Regions from separate parts of the Klebsiella sp. WOUb02 genome, predicted to be linked through region 1. Evidence: predicted binding sites of a transcription regulator. Region 1 holds the regulator's gene; the other holds the start of a gene.
What was found. The regulator CRP, encoded in region 1, controls carbon source genes, mostly activating them, when cyclic AMP is high. The targets are predictions, from matches to a motif close to ATGTGANNNNNNTCACAT.
Positions count from the first base shown of each region.

Region 1 (8,365 bases):
GCTGCCCTATCTCTGCGCGATTCACCATCAGCTCTACCAGGATATCTTTTCCTGGGCCGGACGGTATCGGGAGATTGATATCTATCAGGGAGATACGCCTTTTTGTCATTTCGCATGGATTGAAAAGGAGGGCAACGCGCTGATGCGGGCTCTGGAGGAGGAGAACTATCTTAACGGTCTGGAGCACAGCGCTTTTATTACGCGCCTGAGCTGGTACTACGGTGAAATCAACGTGCTACACCCTTTTCGTCTCGGCAGCGGGCTGGCGCAGCGCATTTTCTTTGAGCAGCTGGCGATTCATGCCGGCTTTATCCTCGACTGGCGTGATATCGATCCTGAAGAGTGGAGCCGGGCTAATCAGCTGGGGGCCATGGGCGATCCGCAGCCGCTTGAACGGATCTTTGCCAAAGTGGTAAGCGAAGCGCGAGAATCTGAGTAGAATAGCCCGGTTTTATTCTTTCCGGAGCCGCCATGATCCTGCTTATCGACAACTATGATTCTTTCACCTGGAATTTGTACCAGTATTTTTGCGAGCTGGGGGCCGAGGTGCTGGTTAAGCGTAACGATGAGCTGACGCTGGCGGAGATCGCGGCGCTGGCGCCGGAGAAAATCGTTATTTCTCCCGGCCCCTGTACGCCGGATGAATCGGGGATCTCCCTGGCCGTCATCGGGCATTATGCCGGGAAGGTGCCGCTGCTGGGCGTCTGCCTGGGCCATCAGGCTATCGCCCAGGTTTTTGGTGCTACCATCGTCCGCGCCGCCAAAGTCATGCACGGAAAAATCTCGCCCGTCAGCCACGACGGACGCGGCGTATTTCAGGGGTTAAATAATCCCCTCACCGTCACCCGCTACCACTCTCTGGTCATTGACCCGGATACTCTGCCTGACTGCTTCGAGGTGACGGCCCGCAGCGAGAGCGGAGAGATCATGGCCATTCGCCATCGCGAGTGGGATCTCGAAGGGGTGCAGTTTCACCCGGAAAGCATCCTCAGCGAGCAGGGGCATCAGCTGCTGGCAAACTTCCTCAAACGGTGATTTGTAGTTGCCATTGACTGATTTTTTATGCATATTTTGTGATTATAATATCACTATCATTATTGCATAACGAAGAAGGATGGCATCACATGGCAACTGAGCAACCGGCAATTACCCGCGCCACGTTCGATGAGGTTATTTTGCCGATTTATGCACCGGCAGAGTTTATTCCGGTAAAAGGTAAAGGTAGCCGCGTATGGGATCAGCAGGGCAAGGAGTACGTTGATTTTGCTGGTGGTATTGCCGTCACGGCGCTAGGTCATTGCCATCCGGCGCTGGTTGCGGCGCTGCATGAGCAGGGGGAAACGCTGTGGCATACCAGCAACGTTTTCACCAACGAACCGGCGCTGCGCCTGGGCCGCAAGCTGGTCGATGCCACCTTCGCCGATCGCGTGGTGTTTATGAACTCCGGCACCGAAGCCAACGAAACCGCATTCAAGCTGGCGCGTAACTACACGATCACCCGCCATAGCCCCTATAAAACCAAAATTATCGCCTTCCATAACGCTTTCCACGGCCGTTCGCTATTTACGGTCTCCGTTGGCGGGCAGCCGAAATATTCTGACGGCTTCGGGCCGAAGCCGGCGGATATCGTTCACGTGCCGTTCAACGACCTGCACGCGGTGAAGGCGGTTATGGACGATCACACCTGCGCGGTGGTGGTTGAGCCGATTCAGGGCGAGGGCGGCGTAATGGCTGCAACCCCGGAGTTCCTCAAAGGCCTGCGTGAACTGTGCGACCAGCACCAGGCGCTGCTGGTGTTTGATGAAGTGCAGTGCGGGATGGGGCGCACCGGTTCGCTGTTCGCCTATATGCATTACGGCGTGACGCCGGATATCCTGACCAGCGCGAAAGCGCTCGGCGGCGGTTTTCCGATTAGCGCCATGCTGACTACCCATGATATCGCCAGCGCCTTCCATGCCGGTTCCCACGGTTCAACCTACGGGGGAAATCCGCTCGCCTGCGCCGTCGCCGACGCGGCGTTTGATTTGATTAACACGCCTGAGGTACTGGACGGCGTCAACGCGAAGCGCGAACGCTTTGTGCAGCAGCTACAGCAGATTGATGCCCGCTTCGATCTGTTTAGCGATATTCGCGGCATGGGGCTGCTGATCGGCGCTGAGCTGAAGCCGCAGCATCGCGGCCGGGCGCGCGATTTCCTGTATGCCGCGGCGGATGCGGGCGTTATGGTGCTCAATGCCGGACCCGACGTCATGCGTTTTGTGCCCTCGCTGGTCATTGATGATAGCGATATTGATGAAGGGATGGCGCGCTTCGCGCAGGCCGTACAGCGCGTGCTTAGCGCTTAGTTGCGCGTAGCCAGATGCCGTGATGCGGGCGCTGACGCCATGCCACCGACGAGATGGTGTGCATGGTGTTCAGATGATCGAGGATCCGCTGCAGGTGCTGCTCCATGGTACTCAGCGGGCCGCGGGGCACGTCCGCATCCTGCGACTCCATGATATTCACCTCGCCGGCGCTGCCCGGGCCGTCGGTATCCAGCCGCTGCTGGCAGCGCTGCAGCGCAATCTCACAGGATTCAAGGTAGCGGCGGGCCAGATCCGGCGTCAGCATGTTGTGCTCGCGGGCCAGCGTGGTCATGGCGTTGATATGCTCGACAATAAACTGGCTATGGGTGACCCACAGCTTCATATCGTCAAGATAACGTGAGTTAAAGCCGGGCTCCTGCATCGCCTGATTCAGCGAGTTATACAGCGAGTTATGCGCCTGATTGACGCGCATCCGCCGATAGGCCAGCGCCGGCGCCTGGTGGTCTTCGCTGAGAATGAGGCGGATGGCTTCCTGGTCCGCCTCCAGCGCGTCGTGGGCGTTTTTACGCAGCAGCCCGCTCTGCCACTGCGGCCACAGCCATACCATCCCGCCGAAGGCGATCAGGCACCCGATAAGCGTATCGATAAGCCTGGCGACGATAAACTGTTCGCCGTTGAGCGTTAGCAGCTGCAGGGTATACACCGCCGTGACGGTAAAGCCCACCATCGCCCAGCCGTAGCTCTTGCGAATAATCAGATAGCTCAATAGCGTGATAATCAGCATCGCGGTCAGCGTATAGCCCTCCGGGACGTGGAAGTGCAGCGTCAGTCCGGCAATCACCAGGCCGGCAAGGGTCCCTGCCGCCCGGTGGACGATGCGGACCCGCGTCGCGCCGTAGCCGTTCTGGGTAACGAAGAGCACCGTCATCAGGATCCAGTAGGGTTTGGGAAGATTTAGCGCGCTACCCATCAGGCTTGCGGCGGTGAGCATCACGCAGATGCGGGCGGCGCTGCGCAAAGCCGGCGATTTATAAGAGAGATAGCTTTTTAGCGCAGGCAGCAGCGGCAGGCGCCGCTCCTTATCGGCCATTAGGTTACGCGCGTACAGCGGCCGCTGGGTGCGTAGCACCCGGGCAAGGCGGCCGAAGTGCCATGCGCAGAACTGCCCGACTGGGTTGTCGGGGTGCTGCGAGGCAATCTTCTCCAGCGCGCCGATCTGCTTATCCATGTTAAAGCGCTGCGGATAGCGGTGGTACAGGATGTCGTCCGCCAGTACCCTCAGCCGCGCCGCGACGGTTTGCGCATTCCAGCGGATTACCGCTTCAGCGTGGCTGCGTTCGACCAGCTTCTGCACCTCTTCCGGCTGATGCAGGCTGACGGAAATGTGCTCCTGGAGATCGAGGGCAATCTGAAACGCCCGCAGCAGGCGCTTATGATCGTTACGCTGATTGGCCGCCAGCATATGCATCTGCTGGTAGCACAGGGTGATCAGATCGACGACCTTTTGCTGGCGGGTCAGCAGAGGAGGCAGCGAGGTTGCCGGGTCGATATGCTGGGTCAGCAGGCTGTATTTGGCTTCACAGTAGTTGGCCAGCTCCCGGTAGAGCAGGCTGAGCGATTCGCGCAGCGGCTGCTCGCGCCATAGCCAAAACCAGAACCAGTTGAATAGCCCGTACCACAGCGTGCCGAGCGCGTAGATCAGCAGCGGCTCCCAGACCGGCATATTGCCGGCGAGGCTCAGGGTAAAGATGGCGGCAATCAGCGAGGCGGGCAGCAGCCTCGCGTGCAGCGAGCTGATTTCCGCCGTGACGCCAAGGAGCAGGGTCAGGCCGCTGAGAATTAAAGGGAGCGGGATATCATGCTGGAGAAGGAGCTGAACGATCAGGCTGCAGCCGGCAAAAAGCGAGCCGCCAATAATCAGGCGTTTAAAGAAACGTTTATGCGGCGTATCAAGACCGGCGACGTTGCAGCATGCGGGAACCAGCGAGAACAGCAGGCCCTGCTGCAGATGACCGAGAAGGAGGCCAATTGCGACCGGCAGACACAGCACCAGCGTTTGCCGCAGTGCGTAGTTGACTTCCGGGTGGTAAATCAGCCTGCGCCACATAGAGGGAAAACAGAAACGGCGTATTGCGGGAGCAATACGCCGTTTTATCAGCTTAACGCGTGCCGTAGACGACGATAGTTTTACCGTGGGCGGAGATCAGATTTTGATCTTCCAGCATCTTCAGAATACGGCCAACGGTTTCACGCGAGCAGCCGACGATCTGACCGATTTCCTGACGGGTAATTTTGATTTGCATACCGTCCGGGTGAGTCATGGCGTCAGGCTGTTTTGCCAGGTTCAGCAACGTCTGGGCGATACGGCCGGTGACGTCAAGGAAGGCAAGGTTACCGACTTTCTCAGAGGTAACCTGCAGACGGCGGGCCATCTGCGATGAGAGACGCATCAGGATGTCCGGGTTAACCTGGATCAGCTGACGGAATTTTTTATAGGAGATTTCGGCCACTTCACATGCGGTTTTCGCACGTACCCAGGCGCTACGCTCCTGGCCTTCTTCAAACAAGCCTAATTCACCGATGAAATCGCCCTGGTTGAGGTAAGAGAGAATCATCTCTTTACCTTCTTCATCCTTGATGAGCACAGCCACAGAGCCTTTGACGATGTAGTACAACGTTTCTGCTTTTTCACCCTGGTGGATCAGCGTGCTTTTAGATGGGTACTTATGAATGTGGCAATGAGACAAGAACCATTCGAGGGTAGGGTCTGTTTGCGGTTTGCCAAGCACCATGCGCGGTTATCCTCTGTTATAAGCTATCTCCGGGTGCCGACACTACACGGCATCCGGGCATGCAATCGTATTGTTTCCCTATGCCTGGGAAGCTGGCTGGTGATTTTTCTGCAGCCTGTAATGTGAATTCCTCTGCATACATGCAGTACATCAATGTAATACTGTAGCATCCTGACTGTTTTAGCATAGCTTTTGCCGCATGTCTCCTGGTGTCTCGCTTCAGCATGATGCAGGTCGCCTTCCGTTGCCAGATTTGTTATGTGCGCGTAATCTGTCAGGAAAATTGCAACCTTGGAGTTAAGTTTTATGCAAGCTCGTGTGAAATGGGTCGAAGGGTTAACCTTCATTGGTGAGTCGGCTTCCGGCCACCAGATTTTGATGGACGGCAACTCCGGGGATAAAGCGCCGAGCCCGATGGAAATGGTGCTGATGGCCGCCGGCGGCTGCAGCGCCATCGACGTGGTCTCAATTTTGCAGAAAGGACGCCATGATGTGACCAACTGTGAGGTGAAGCTGACCTCTGAGCGTCGGGAAGAGGCGCCGCGCCTGTTTACCCACATCAACCTGCATTTTATCGTCACCGGCCGCGAGCTGAAGGATGCGGCCGTTTCGCGGGCGGTGGACCTGTCGGCGGAAAAATACTGCTCGGTGGCGCTGATGCTGCAAAAAGCGGTAAATATCACGCATTCGTACGAGGTTATTGCGGGCTAAGCCGAATGACCAGCCCGTCGCCCCGGTTTGCGTCGCCGCCGGGGTTGCTAACGGCTTAACCGATCTTTTTCCCCGCCATCAGCCGTTCAACCAGCGGCGCCATGATCAGCTCCATCGCCAGCCCCATTTTGCCGCCCGGCACCACCAGCGTGTTGATATGCGAGATAAACGACCCTTGCAGCATCGCCAGCAGCCACGGGAAGTCGATATCCTGCAGATTGCGGAAGTGGATCACCACAAAGCTTTCATCCAGCGAGGGAATGCCTTTGGCGGCGAAGGGGTTCGACGTATCAACGGTGGGGACCCGCTGGAAGTTGATATGGGTGCGCGAGAACTGCGGGGTGATGAAGTTAATATAATCCTCCATCGAACGGACGACCGAATCCATCACCGCCTCGCGGGAATGCCCGCGTTCGCTGGTGTCGCGGATCAGCTTCTGAATCCACTCCAGGTTGACGATAGGCACGACGCCCACCAGCAGATCGACGTTGTGCGCCACGTTGTGCTGCGGAGTGACAACGCCGCCGTGCAGCCCTTCGTAAAACAGGACGTCGGTCGGCTCCGGCAGCGGCTGCCAGGGCGTGAAGGTGCCCGGCACCTGATTCCACGGCACGGCCTCGTCATAGGTATGCAGATATTTTCTCGACTGGCCGGTTCCGCTGCGTCCGTATTCGAGGAAGGTATTTTCCAGCAGGCCGAAGTCGTTCGCTTCCGGACCAAAATAGCTGATGTGTTTCCCCTGATCCCGCGCTTTGCGGATCGCCATGTCCATTTCCGGGCGGGTATAGCGATGGAAGCTATCGCCCTCGACTTCGGCGGCACGCAGGTTCAGCTGGGCGAAGATCTTGCGAAAGGCGAGGCTGGTGGTGGTGGTTCCCGCGCCGCTGGAGCCCGTGACGGCAATCACCGGATGTTTGGCAGACATATCAACTCCCAGATTAAACGATGGTGTGGCGCCGCCTTAGCCGTGGAACTGCTTGCGGGGCATGATGTTGACCGTCTCGTGCAGCTCTGACCACACCAGTACGGCTTCTCCGCTTTTCAGACTGCTGTTTGACATCGGCGACCTTATCGGTCAGCGAGCGTTCATGTTCACCATAATCGGTGCCTTCGCGCAACACAAAGCTTTCAATCAGGTTATCCAGCGTTTCGGGATCCAGATCCTGCCAGGGAATAATCATTTTTTTCCTTCCAGCCAGCGCGTTAGCCAATCCGGGATCCGCCTTTCCAGCCACATCTCCGGCCTGCGCAGCGTGCCGCCGACAAACCCGACGTGGCCGCCCTGTTCGGTCAGCTGATACTCGACGTTGGCCGGCAGCTGCTCCTGCGGCGGAATGGAGTGATGGTCCATGAACGGATCGTCTTTCGCGTGGATGATCAGCGTGGGTTTCGTGATATCGCTCAGGCGCGGCATCGCGCTGCACTGGCGATAGTAGTCCAGCGCATCGGCAAAGCCGTGAATTTTGGCGGTGATGGTATCGTCAAATTCGCGAATGCGCCGCATGCCTTTTAGCTGGCGTAAATCAACCGGCAGCGAGCCCGGGTAGGCTTTTAGCTTGCGCGCGGCGTTGGCTTTTAACAGATTGAGCAGATAGCGCTGGTAGACGCGGGAGAAGCCTTTATCCATATGATAGCTACAGGCTTCCAGCATGAACGGGGCCGACACGATGACCGCCGCGTCGAGCGGGATGCTATCGCCCTCGTTTGCCAGCAGACAGCCGAGCATATTACCGCCCAGCGAATAGCCGACGGCGGCGGTAGGCGCGGGTCCAAATTCGCGCTGCAGCCAGCGCAGGAACCAGGTGCCGTCTTCCGTCTCTCCGGAGTGATAGATGCGGTTATTACGGTTAGGCTCGCCGCTACAGCCGCGAAAATGCATCACCACGCCAAGCCAGCCGCGCTGCATGGCGGCGTGGATCAGACCGTGAGCGTAAGGGCTGTGCAGGCTCCCTTCCAGACCGTGAAAAACGACCAGCCGCGGTTTATTCCGGGCCAGCTCAGGATCTTCGCTCCAGGCCAAATCGATAAAGTCGCCGTCGGGGAGTTCAAGGCGCTGCCAGTGCGGAGTAAAGCCCAGTTTGCGGCGGATCAGCCGCGGCAGCATGGTTTGCAGATGACGATTGCCCACGCCGCGCATCGGGTGAAACTCGCGCGAATCGTCTTCGGGGGGCGTCATTTCTGTGGGGATGATTTCAACCATAGCACCAGAACAATTAAGAATCTTATAAATACTATACCGCGCATGCCGTGCGCAGGTTAGCCAATATGTGGTCTTGTGGCCCGTCGGCAGAGGTTACGCGAAAAGGAGCGGGCGCGATATGGCCTCCGGCGGCATGCAGAGAGGCCCCGAAAGTTCACTGTCTGTGAACCGTCGGGGCCGCGCGCTCAACCAGCAGGGCTTAGCCTTCCTGCAGCATCTGCTCCAGCTGTTCCTGCGCATCCAGCCAGGCCATTTCGCACTCTTCCAGCCCTGATTTCGCGTTGGCCTGCTGCTGCAGACACGCGGTCAGATCCGCTTTGCGGGATGCGTCATACAGGCTGCTGTCGCCTAATGTC
Region 1 is NZ_CP170110.1:4,191,598-4,199,962, forward strand. Features, by position in the region: gene ABOC21_RS27340 (putative adenosine monophosphate-protein transferase Fic) at 1-439, shown strand, start outside; gene pabA (aminodeoxychorismate synthase component 2) at 472-1,035, shown strand; gene argD (bifunctional acetylornithine/succinyldiaminopimelate transaminase) at 1,125-2,345, shown strand; gene ABOC21_RS27355 (YccS/YhfK family putative transporter) at 2,335-4,413, opposite strand; gene crp (cAMP-activated global transcriptional regulator CRP) at 4,466-5,098, opposite strand; gene ABOC21_RS27365 (OsmC family protein) at 5,405-5,809, shown strand; gene ABOC21_RS27370 (phosphoribulokinase) at 5,865-6,734, opposite strand; partial or broken gene ABOC21_RS27375 (YheU family protein) at 6,771-6,990, opposite strand; gene ABOC21_RS27380 (hydrolase) at 6,987-7,946, opposite strand; gene ABOC21_RS27385 (ABC transporter ATP-binding protein) at 8,209-8,365, opposite strand, start outside.

Region 2 (8,365 bases), on a different replicon from region 1:
AAAATTCAGTTTCAGAAAATAGAAACACCATTTTACTTTTTAAGGGGTATCCTATGTTTGCACGATCTCTGGCCCTTGCTACTCTCTGCGCCGCCTCTTTTGCCGCTTCTGCCGTGACGGTGGATTTGCGTCATGAATTTATCGACGGCGGTAAAACTGATAAAACCAACGCCGACCGTGCCCTGGTATCGCACCGGTTCGCCAACGGCTTTGGTTTCTCCGTCGAGGCGAAGTGGAAGTCAGGCGGGGATAACACCGCGCAGCCTTATTCAGACTTTGTTGGCAACGGGCATGAAGAAACCATTAGCTGGCAGTGGAAGGCGAACAAGAATTTCTCCATCGCTCCGGGTTTTAATATTGAAAGTAACGATAGCCGCTCGATCTATAAGCCGAACCTGCGCGTGCAGTACAGCTTCGATAACGGTTTCTACGTGGCCGCCCGCTACCGTTATGACTACACCCGCTATCCGGCAAGCGCGGGCAAAGAGGACGATAAGGTTAACCGCGGCGACGCGTGGGCGGGCTTCGTGATGGGCGACTGGCGTACCGAGCTGAACTACGTTTATGCCCGCAGTAGCGAAGGCATAAATCGTAATAACAATAAACCCTACTCCCAGGAATATAACGTTAAGCTGGCGTATAAGCTGGATAAAAACTGGGCTCCCTACGGCGAGGTGGGTAACGTTGGCGTCAACGACCGCAGCGACCGTCAGACCCGCTTCCGCGTAGGCGTGGCCTATACCTTCTGAGATCAACCCAAGCCCATCCTTTACCCCGGCGCGGTTAGCCGGGGTTTTGCCGTTAATCCGCCACATTTCTCCTTTTATCATTCATGCCAGCTGGCGCGAAAGGGGCGGGGGCGTCCGTTACAGCGACCCCCGTTCGCCTGAATGCGGCCGGCGGCATGGAGAGGCAACTTTGTTTTTATACCGACTTTTTGAGATCTGATGATGATTTTCTAAGTTGATGTAATGATTTGTATTTAAAAGAATTTAATTGGTTTTATCCGCAGAGTGGATCGACGCTTCGTGATCTGTTTTGCATTTTTAATATTTGCCAGTCTTAAAAATGAAACGATGTTTTAATTATTATTGAAAATGACCTTGCCCGGAGCTAAGATGGGCCCACTAAAAAACGGAACTCTGTTTTATTTTTATGATGGGCCAGCCCCAGAGAGTTCTTCTTACCATAATGGCCAGCGCAAGCAGCCGGTCAAATCGATAGAACCGCGCCTGTGTAGTACGGGCCATCTGAAAGATAAAGGAACCAGGTATGATACTCGATACATTCTCTCTCCAGGGTAAAGTGGCGGTTGTGACCGGATGTGACACCGGGCTGGGCCAGGGCATGGCGGTAGGTCTGGCGGAAGCGGGCTGCGATATTGTCGGTATCAATATTGTTGAGCCAACGGAGACAATTGCGCGCGTCACCGCTCTGGGCCGCCGTTTTCTGAGCCTGACCGCCGACCTGCGCCAGATTGAGGGGATCCCGCAGCTGCTGGAGCGTGCCGTCGCTGAATTTGGCCATATCGATATTCTGGTCAACAACGCTGGCCTGATTCGCCGTCAGGATGCCCTTGAGTTCAGCGAAAAGGACTGGGATGACGTGATGGATCTGAACATCAAGAGCGTGTTCTTTATGTCTCAGGCGGCGGCGAAGCATTTCATTGCCCAGGGCAGCGGCGGCAAGATCGTCAACATCGCTTCCATGCTCTCTTTCCAGGGCGGCATCCGCGTACCTTCCTACACCGCGTCAAAAAGCGGCGTGATGGGCGTGACCCGTCTGCTGGCGAACGAGTGGGCGAAGCACGGCATCAACGTTAACGCTATCGCGCCGGGATACATGGCGACGAATAATACCCAGCAGCTGCGCGCCGACGAGCAGCGCAGCGCCGAAATCCTTGAGCGCATTCCGGCGGGCCGCTGGGGTTTGCCGGGCGATTTGATGGGGCCGGTGGTGTTTCTCTCCTCCAGCGCGTCTGACTACATCAACGGCTATACCGTGGCGGTTGATGGCGGCTGGCTGGCGCGCTAGTTATCCCCGCTGTGGCGTACAAAAACCTGCCGCAGAGGGCAGGTTTTTTTATGCCTTAACGCTAATTTAGCCTTGCAGGAAATCCTGACGCATGGGCGTAAAGGTATCCAGCAGGGTTCCCGCCTTCAGGCACACGCAGCCGTGCATAATATGCGGGCGCTTGTAGAGCGTGTCGCCGGCGCTAACCACATGTTTCTCATCGCCGATCGTGAATTCGAACTCGCCTGAAAGCACGTAGGTCAGCTGCTCGTGAGGGTGGTTGTGCATAGGCCCGACGGCCCCGGCGTCAAAATTAACCTCAACCGCCATCATTTTGCCATCGTGCGCCAGAATACGCCGGGTCACGCCGTTACCCAGATCGTCGAGGGTGGTCTCTTTATGAAAAATAAACATCCGCTGGTCCTGTAGTTAAATGAAACAATGTTTCATTTAATTTATAGGATAATTTTCTAAATGGAAACGCTCGACGAGAGAAGTGGAAAGCCGATCACAAGTTTGTTTCTCCGGGGAACCATCAAAGGAACGCATGGTGAAAACGAGCGGCCCGCTGGTGCCCGCAGAAGGGCCGGGATTTGATACCGCGGCCATTCATGCCGCGGACGCGATGGCATTTATGCTTTCTTCAGCACCGTATCGAGCGGGCGCTGAATCTGCGCCAGGCTGTGCTGCAAATGGTGAATAAAGGTGTCGACCAGCGCCGATCCGGGGCGGTGCAGCGGGCGGATCATGCTGACGGTAAAGGGCACATCGACGCTGAAGCGGCGCACCGCGACGCCGCTTTCGGCATAGTCGAGGGCGGTGAGAGGATTGACGATCGAGATGCCGACGCCCGCGCGCACCATCGCGCAAATCGACGCGGCGCTGTGGGTTTCGACCACCATCCGCCGCTTGACCTGATGCTCGAGGAACAGAGCGTCAAGCAGCTGGCGATAGCTGTCGGTCCGCGACAGGCTGATGTAGTTTTCGCCGTGGAAATCGGCGGGGGTCAGAACCTGCTTCGCGGCGAGCGGATGGCCCTGCGGCAGGACGCAGACTTCATTCAGCGTCAGCAGCGGCGTACGTTCGGTGCCGGCGGGCGTATGCAGGGTTTCGGTCAGGCCAAGATCGTGGCGCTGGGCGGAGAGCCACTCCTCCAGCAGAGGCGACTCCTGGGGGACGATTTGCAGGCTGACCTCCGGATAGCGCGCCAGAAACGGCTGCAGCAGCAGCGGTAAAAACGACTGGGAAAAGACCGGCAGGCACACCACCGACAGCTCGCCCTGGCGAAACTCGCGCAGGCTTTCCGCCGCGCTGACGATCCTGTCAAGCCCGTACCACGACCGCTGCACCTCCTCAAACAGCCGCAGCCCCTGGACCGTGGGCTGCAGGCGGCCGCGAGCGCGCTCAAAAAGCTTCAGTCCCAGCACCTTTTCAAAGCGCGCCAGCTCCCGGCTGACCGTCGGCTGCGAAGTATGCAGCATGCGGGCGGCCTCGGTCAGATTGCCGGCGGTCATCACCGCGTGGAAGATTTCGATATGGCGCAAATTGACGGCGGGCATGGCGGCTCTCGGGTGGCATCAGGTATCCATATCATTTTTGCATAGGCTCACGACAAAACGATATTTTTTATTCCCTTCAGGCTATGGCGTAATCATAAAAAAACACGCCCAACGCAGACAACGCCGGAGTTCACCATGCCACGCTCGCTTTACGCCACCGATACCGACCTGACCGCAGATAACCTGCTGCGCCTGCCCGCCGAGTTTGGCTGCCCGGTATGGGTCTACGACGCGCAGATTATTCGCCGCCAGATTGCCCAGCTCGGCAAGTTTGACGTGGTGCGCTTTGCGCAGAAGGCGTGCTCGAATATTCATATCCTGCGCCTGATGCGCGAGCAGGGCGTGAAGGTGGATTCCGTTTCGCTTGGCGAGATTGAGCGCGCGCTGGCGGCGGGCTACGATCCGCAGCAGCATCCGGAAGATATCGTCTTTACCGCCGATCTGATCGACGACGCAACGCTGGAGCGGGTCAAGGCGCTGCAGATCCCGGTCAACGCCGGATCGGTGGATATGCTGAGCCAGCTGGGCGAAGTCTCGCCGGGCCATCGCGTATGGCTGCGGGTCAATCCGGGATTCGGTCACGGCCACAGCCAGAAAACCAATACCGGCGGTGAAAACAGCAAGCACGGGATCTGGTATAGCCATCTGCCGGCGGCGCTGGAGGTGATGCGCCGCTATCAGCTGCAGCTGGTGGGGATTCACATGCACATTGGCTCAGGGGTGGATTATGCCCACCTCGAGCAGGTGTGCGGCGCGATGGTGCGCCAGGTGATCGAGTTTGGTCAGGATCTGCAGGCGATCTCCGCCGGCGGCGGCCTGTCGATCCCCTATCGTGAAGGCGAAGAGGCGATCGATACCGATCACTATTACGGCCTGTGGAACGCCGCGCGCGAGCAGGTGGCGCAGCATCTGGGGCATCCGGTGAAGCTGGAGATCGAACCGGGCCGTTTCCTGGTGGCGGAATCCGGCGTGCTGGTCTCCCAGGTGCGCAGCGTGAAGGAGATGGGCAGCCGTCACTTCGTGCTGATTGACGCCGGCTTTAACGACCTGATGCGTCCGTCGATGTACGGCAGCTACCACCATATCAGCGCCCTGGCGGCGGACGGTCGCGACCTCAGCGCGGCGCCGATGATTGAAACCGTGGTCGCCGGGCCGCTGTGCGAATCCGGTGACGTCTTCACCCAGCAGGAAGGGGGGAAAGTGGAAACGCGCCTGCTACCTGACGTGGCGCCGGGCGACTATCTGGTGCTGCACGATACCGGCGCTTACGGCGCGTCGATGTCCTCGAACTACAACAGCCGCCCGCTGCTGCCGGAAGTGCTGTTCGATAACGGCAGCGCGCGGCTGATTCGCCGCCGCCAGACCATTCAGGAGCTGCTGGCCTTAGAGCAAATCTGATCTAAAAAGGGACCCGTCGTGACCGACTCGCGCAGCACCAGCGTGCCGGTAAACGGCGGGATCGTTTCGATCGGCTGATGGTTAGCCAGCTTGATCGCCTGATCGATGGCGGTGGTGATCATATTATCGATGGGCAGATAGACCGTCGACAGGCCCGGCTCCAGCCATTTTGCGCTCGGGGCGTCATCAAAACCAAATAGCGAAATGTCCTGCGGGATCCGCAGCCCCGCCTGATGCAGCGCTTTTGAGGCGCCGAGCGCCATATCGTCGTTACAGGAAAAAAGCGCGCTGAACGGCGTTTTCTCCTCCAGCAGCTCCCGGCACAGCTCGTAGCCGCGGGTCATCGTTGAATCGCCGTATTTTACTTTCGCCGGATCCCACGCAATACCATTTTTCTTCAGCGCCTTACGGTAGCCCTGCAGGCGGGCTTTGCCCGTTGGCGTGTGCATGGGGACCGTCAGGCAGGCGATCTCGCGATGGCCCTGAGTAATCAGATAGTTCACCGCCTGGAAGGCGGCATCCTCCTGCTCGAAGAACACGCAGCGCTCGCGGGCGAGGCTGACGTCGCGGTTAATCACCACCAGCGGCATATCGACGGAGTCGATCAGCGACATGATCTTCTTTTCGCTCATATGGCGGGTATAGAGGATGATGGCGTCGCACTGGCGATCGGCAAGCATCTGCACCGCTTCTTCTTCGCGCTCCGGCGCATCGTGGCCGTCGGTGACAATCAGCTGCTTTCCCCAGGCTTCGGTCTGGCGCGAGGCCTGCTGCAGCAGACGGCCAAAGTAGAAGCCGTCGAAGGTGGAAACCACCAGTCCGATGCTGTTACTCGTGCGGTTGGCCAGCGAACGGGCGAGAAAGTTCGGCCGATACCCCAGCTCCTCCATCGCTTTGAATACCTGCTGACGGGTACTCTCTTTTACCTGACCTGTGCCGTTCAACACGCGGGAAACCGTCGCTTTAGAGACGCCTGCGCGAATTGAGACATCCAGCATTGTAGCCATTCATCGATTCCTGATATCACGTGGTGTTTCGCAGTTTATCACAGACATTCAGGGGGATATGACCTCTACGCCGTGCAAAAAACTATCGGGATCACGCTTTTTGCAGGAACTGCGCCGCGGTGAAAATCGATGCCGCCAATGCGGTATGCCAATATTTAATTTTATAAAAATCTGGAATGCCAAATTGCGCGTTGAGATCTTAATCACAGAACTTTTTGCCGCCAGTTACTATTTTTTGGTATGCCAAAAGGTGCTCGGCTGTACACCTGGCGCGCAAAAAGCCCTTCAACCTGAGGTATCCTCTATGGCATTGCAGGAAAAACTGATCGACTCGCTGGGGAGTTTCGCCACGAAATTCAACAGCTACCGCTACATCATGGCGATAAAATCCGCCTTTATTACCCTGATGCCGGTGATCATCGTTGGCGCCTTTTCGGTGCTGATCTCAAACATGGTGCTGGACCCGAAAAACGGACTCGCCAGCTTTCAGTCGCTATCGTTTCTCGCCGCGCTCAAGCCGATTACCAGCGCTATCAACTATGCGACCCTCAACTTCCTTAATATCGGCGCCGTTTTTCTGATCGGCATCGAGCTGGGGCGCATTAACGGTATCAAGAGCCTGTTCCCCGGCCTGCTGGCGGTGATTTGCTTTATCTGCGTCACCCCAACCACCGTCGAGATGATGGTTGACGGCCAGATGCACGTGGTCAAAGACGTGCTGCTGCGCCAGTTTTCAGACACCCGAAGCCTGTTCCTCGGCATGTTTATCGCCATTTTGTCGGTAGAGATTTACTGCTGGCTGGAGACGCGCAAGGGCCTGAAGATAAAGATGCCGGATACCGTGCCGCCGAACGTAGCGGCGTCGTTTTCGGCGCTGATCCCGGCGATTATTACCACCACCGCCATCGCCACCTTTGGCTTTATTTTCCATCAGCTAACCGGCATGTATCTGTATGACGCAGTCTACCTGGTGGTGCAGCAGCCGCTGGAGCGCGTGGTGCAAAGCCTGCCGGGGATCCTGCTGCTGATGTTCGTCGCCCAGCTGTTCTGGGTGATCGGTATTCACGGCAATCAGATGATCAAACCGATCCGCGAGCCGCTGCTGCTGGGGGCGATTACCGTCAATATGAGCGCCTTCGAGCAGGGAAAAGAGGTGCCGAATATTATCACCATGCCGTTCTGGGACGTCTACATGAGCATCGGCGGCTCGGGGCTGACCATCGGCCTGCTGATTGCGGTAATGATCGCCAGCAGGCGCAAGGAGATGAAAGAGATCGCCAAACTATCGATTGGCCCGGGGCTGTTCAATATTAACGAGCCGGTGATTTTCGGTATGCCGATCATGCTCAATCCGATCCTCGCGATCCCCTTTATCATCACGCCGCTGGTGACCGGCAGCATCGGCTACTTCGCGACGGCGGCCGGCTTTGCCGGAAAAGCGGTGGTGATGGTGCCCTGGACCACGCCGCCGCTGATTAACGCCTGGCTCTCTACCGCCGGTTCGATGGGGGCGGTGGTGACCCAGCTGGTTTGTATCATCACCGCGGTACTGATTTACCTGCCGTTTGTGAAGATTGCCTCCCGCCGTCTGGAAACCGCGCAGCGGCAGGCGGAAAACTCACAGATCGCCAACAATGCCTGAGGATATGATGAGCATAAAAAGGATTGCGATTCCCGACGATTTTATCCTTGGCGCGGCGGCTTCCGCCTGGCAGACCGAGGGCTGGAGCGGTAAGAAAGCGGGGCAGGACTCCTGGCCCGATCTCTGGTACAAACGCGACCGCCACGTCTGGCATAACGGCTACGGCCCGGCGGTGGCCACCGATTTTATCAACCGCTTTCGCGAGGACGTCCAGTTGATGAAGCTGGCGGGCCTGACCCACTACCGCACCTCAATCAACTGGTCGCGCTTTCTGACCGATTATGAAAACGTCACGGTTGATGAGGAGTATGCGGCCTACTATGACCAGCTGTTTGACGAGCTGCTGGCTAACGGCATCGAGCCGATGATCTGCCTTGAACACTACGAGCTGCCGGGCTACCTGCTGGAGCAGTACGGCGGCTGGGCGGCAAAAAAGGTCGTCGAGCTGTTCGTCCGCTACGCGGAGAAGGTGTTCGCCCGCTATCACCAAAAGGTCACGCGCTGGTTTACCTTCAATGAACCGATTGTCGTGCAAACCCGCGTCTACCTTGACGCGCTGCGCTGGCCCTACGAGCAAAATACCGGGACCTGGATGCAGTGGAACCACCACAAGGTGCTGGCGACGGCGAAGGTGGTCAGGCTGTTTCGCGACAAGGGCTATCGCGGAACGGTAGGCTGCATTCTCAATCCGGAAGTGACCTACCCGCGCTCAGCGGCGGCTCACGACGTGCGCGCCGCCGAAGTTT
Region 2 is NZ_CP170106.1:445,601-453,965, forward strand. Features, by position in the region: gene ABOC21_RS04315 (porin) at 54-749, shown strand; gene kduD (2-dehydro-3-deoxy-D-gluconate 5-dehydrogenase KduD) at 1,273-2,034, shown strand; gene ABOC21_RS04325 (cupin domain-containing protein) at 2,101-2,427, opposite strand; partial or broken gene ABOC21_RS04330 (aspartate/glutamate racemase) at 2,576-2,656, shown strand; gene ABOC21_RS04335 (LysR family transcriptional regulator) at 2,646-3,572, opposite strand; gene lysA (diaminopimelate decarboxylase) at 3,708-4,970, shown strand; gene ABOC21_RS04345 (LacI family DNA-binding transcriptional regulator) at 4,940-5,968, opposite strand; gene ABOC21_RS04350 (PTS sugar transporter subunit IIC) at 6,282-7,619, shown strand; gene ABOC21_RS04355 (glycoside hydrolase family 1 protein) at 7,627-8,365, shown strand, end outside.
Region 2: ABOC21_RS04350 (PTS sugar transporter subunit IIC) is a predicted target of CRP. The motif match lies at 6,169-6,186, and genes of this name have one in related genera.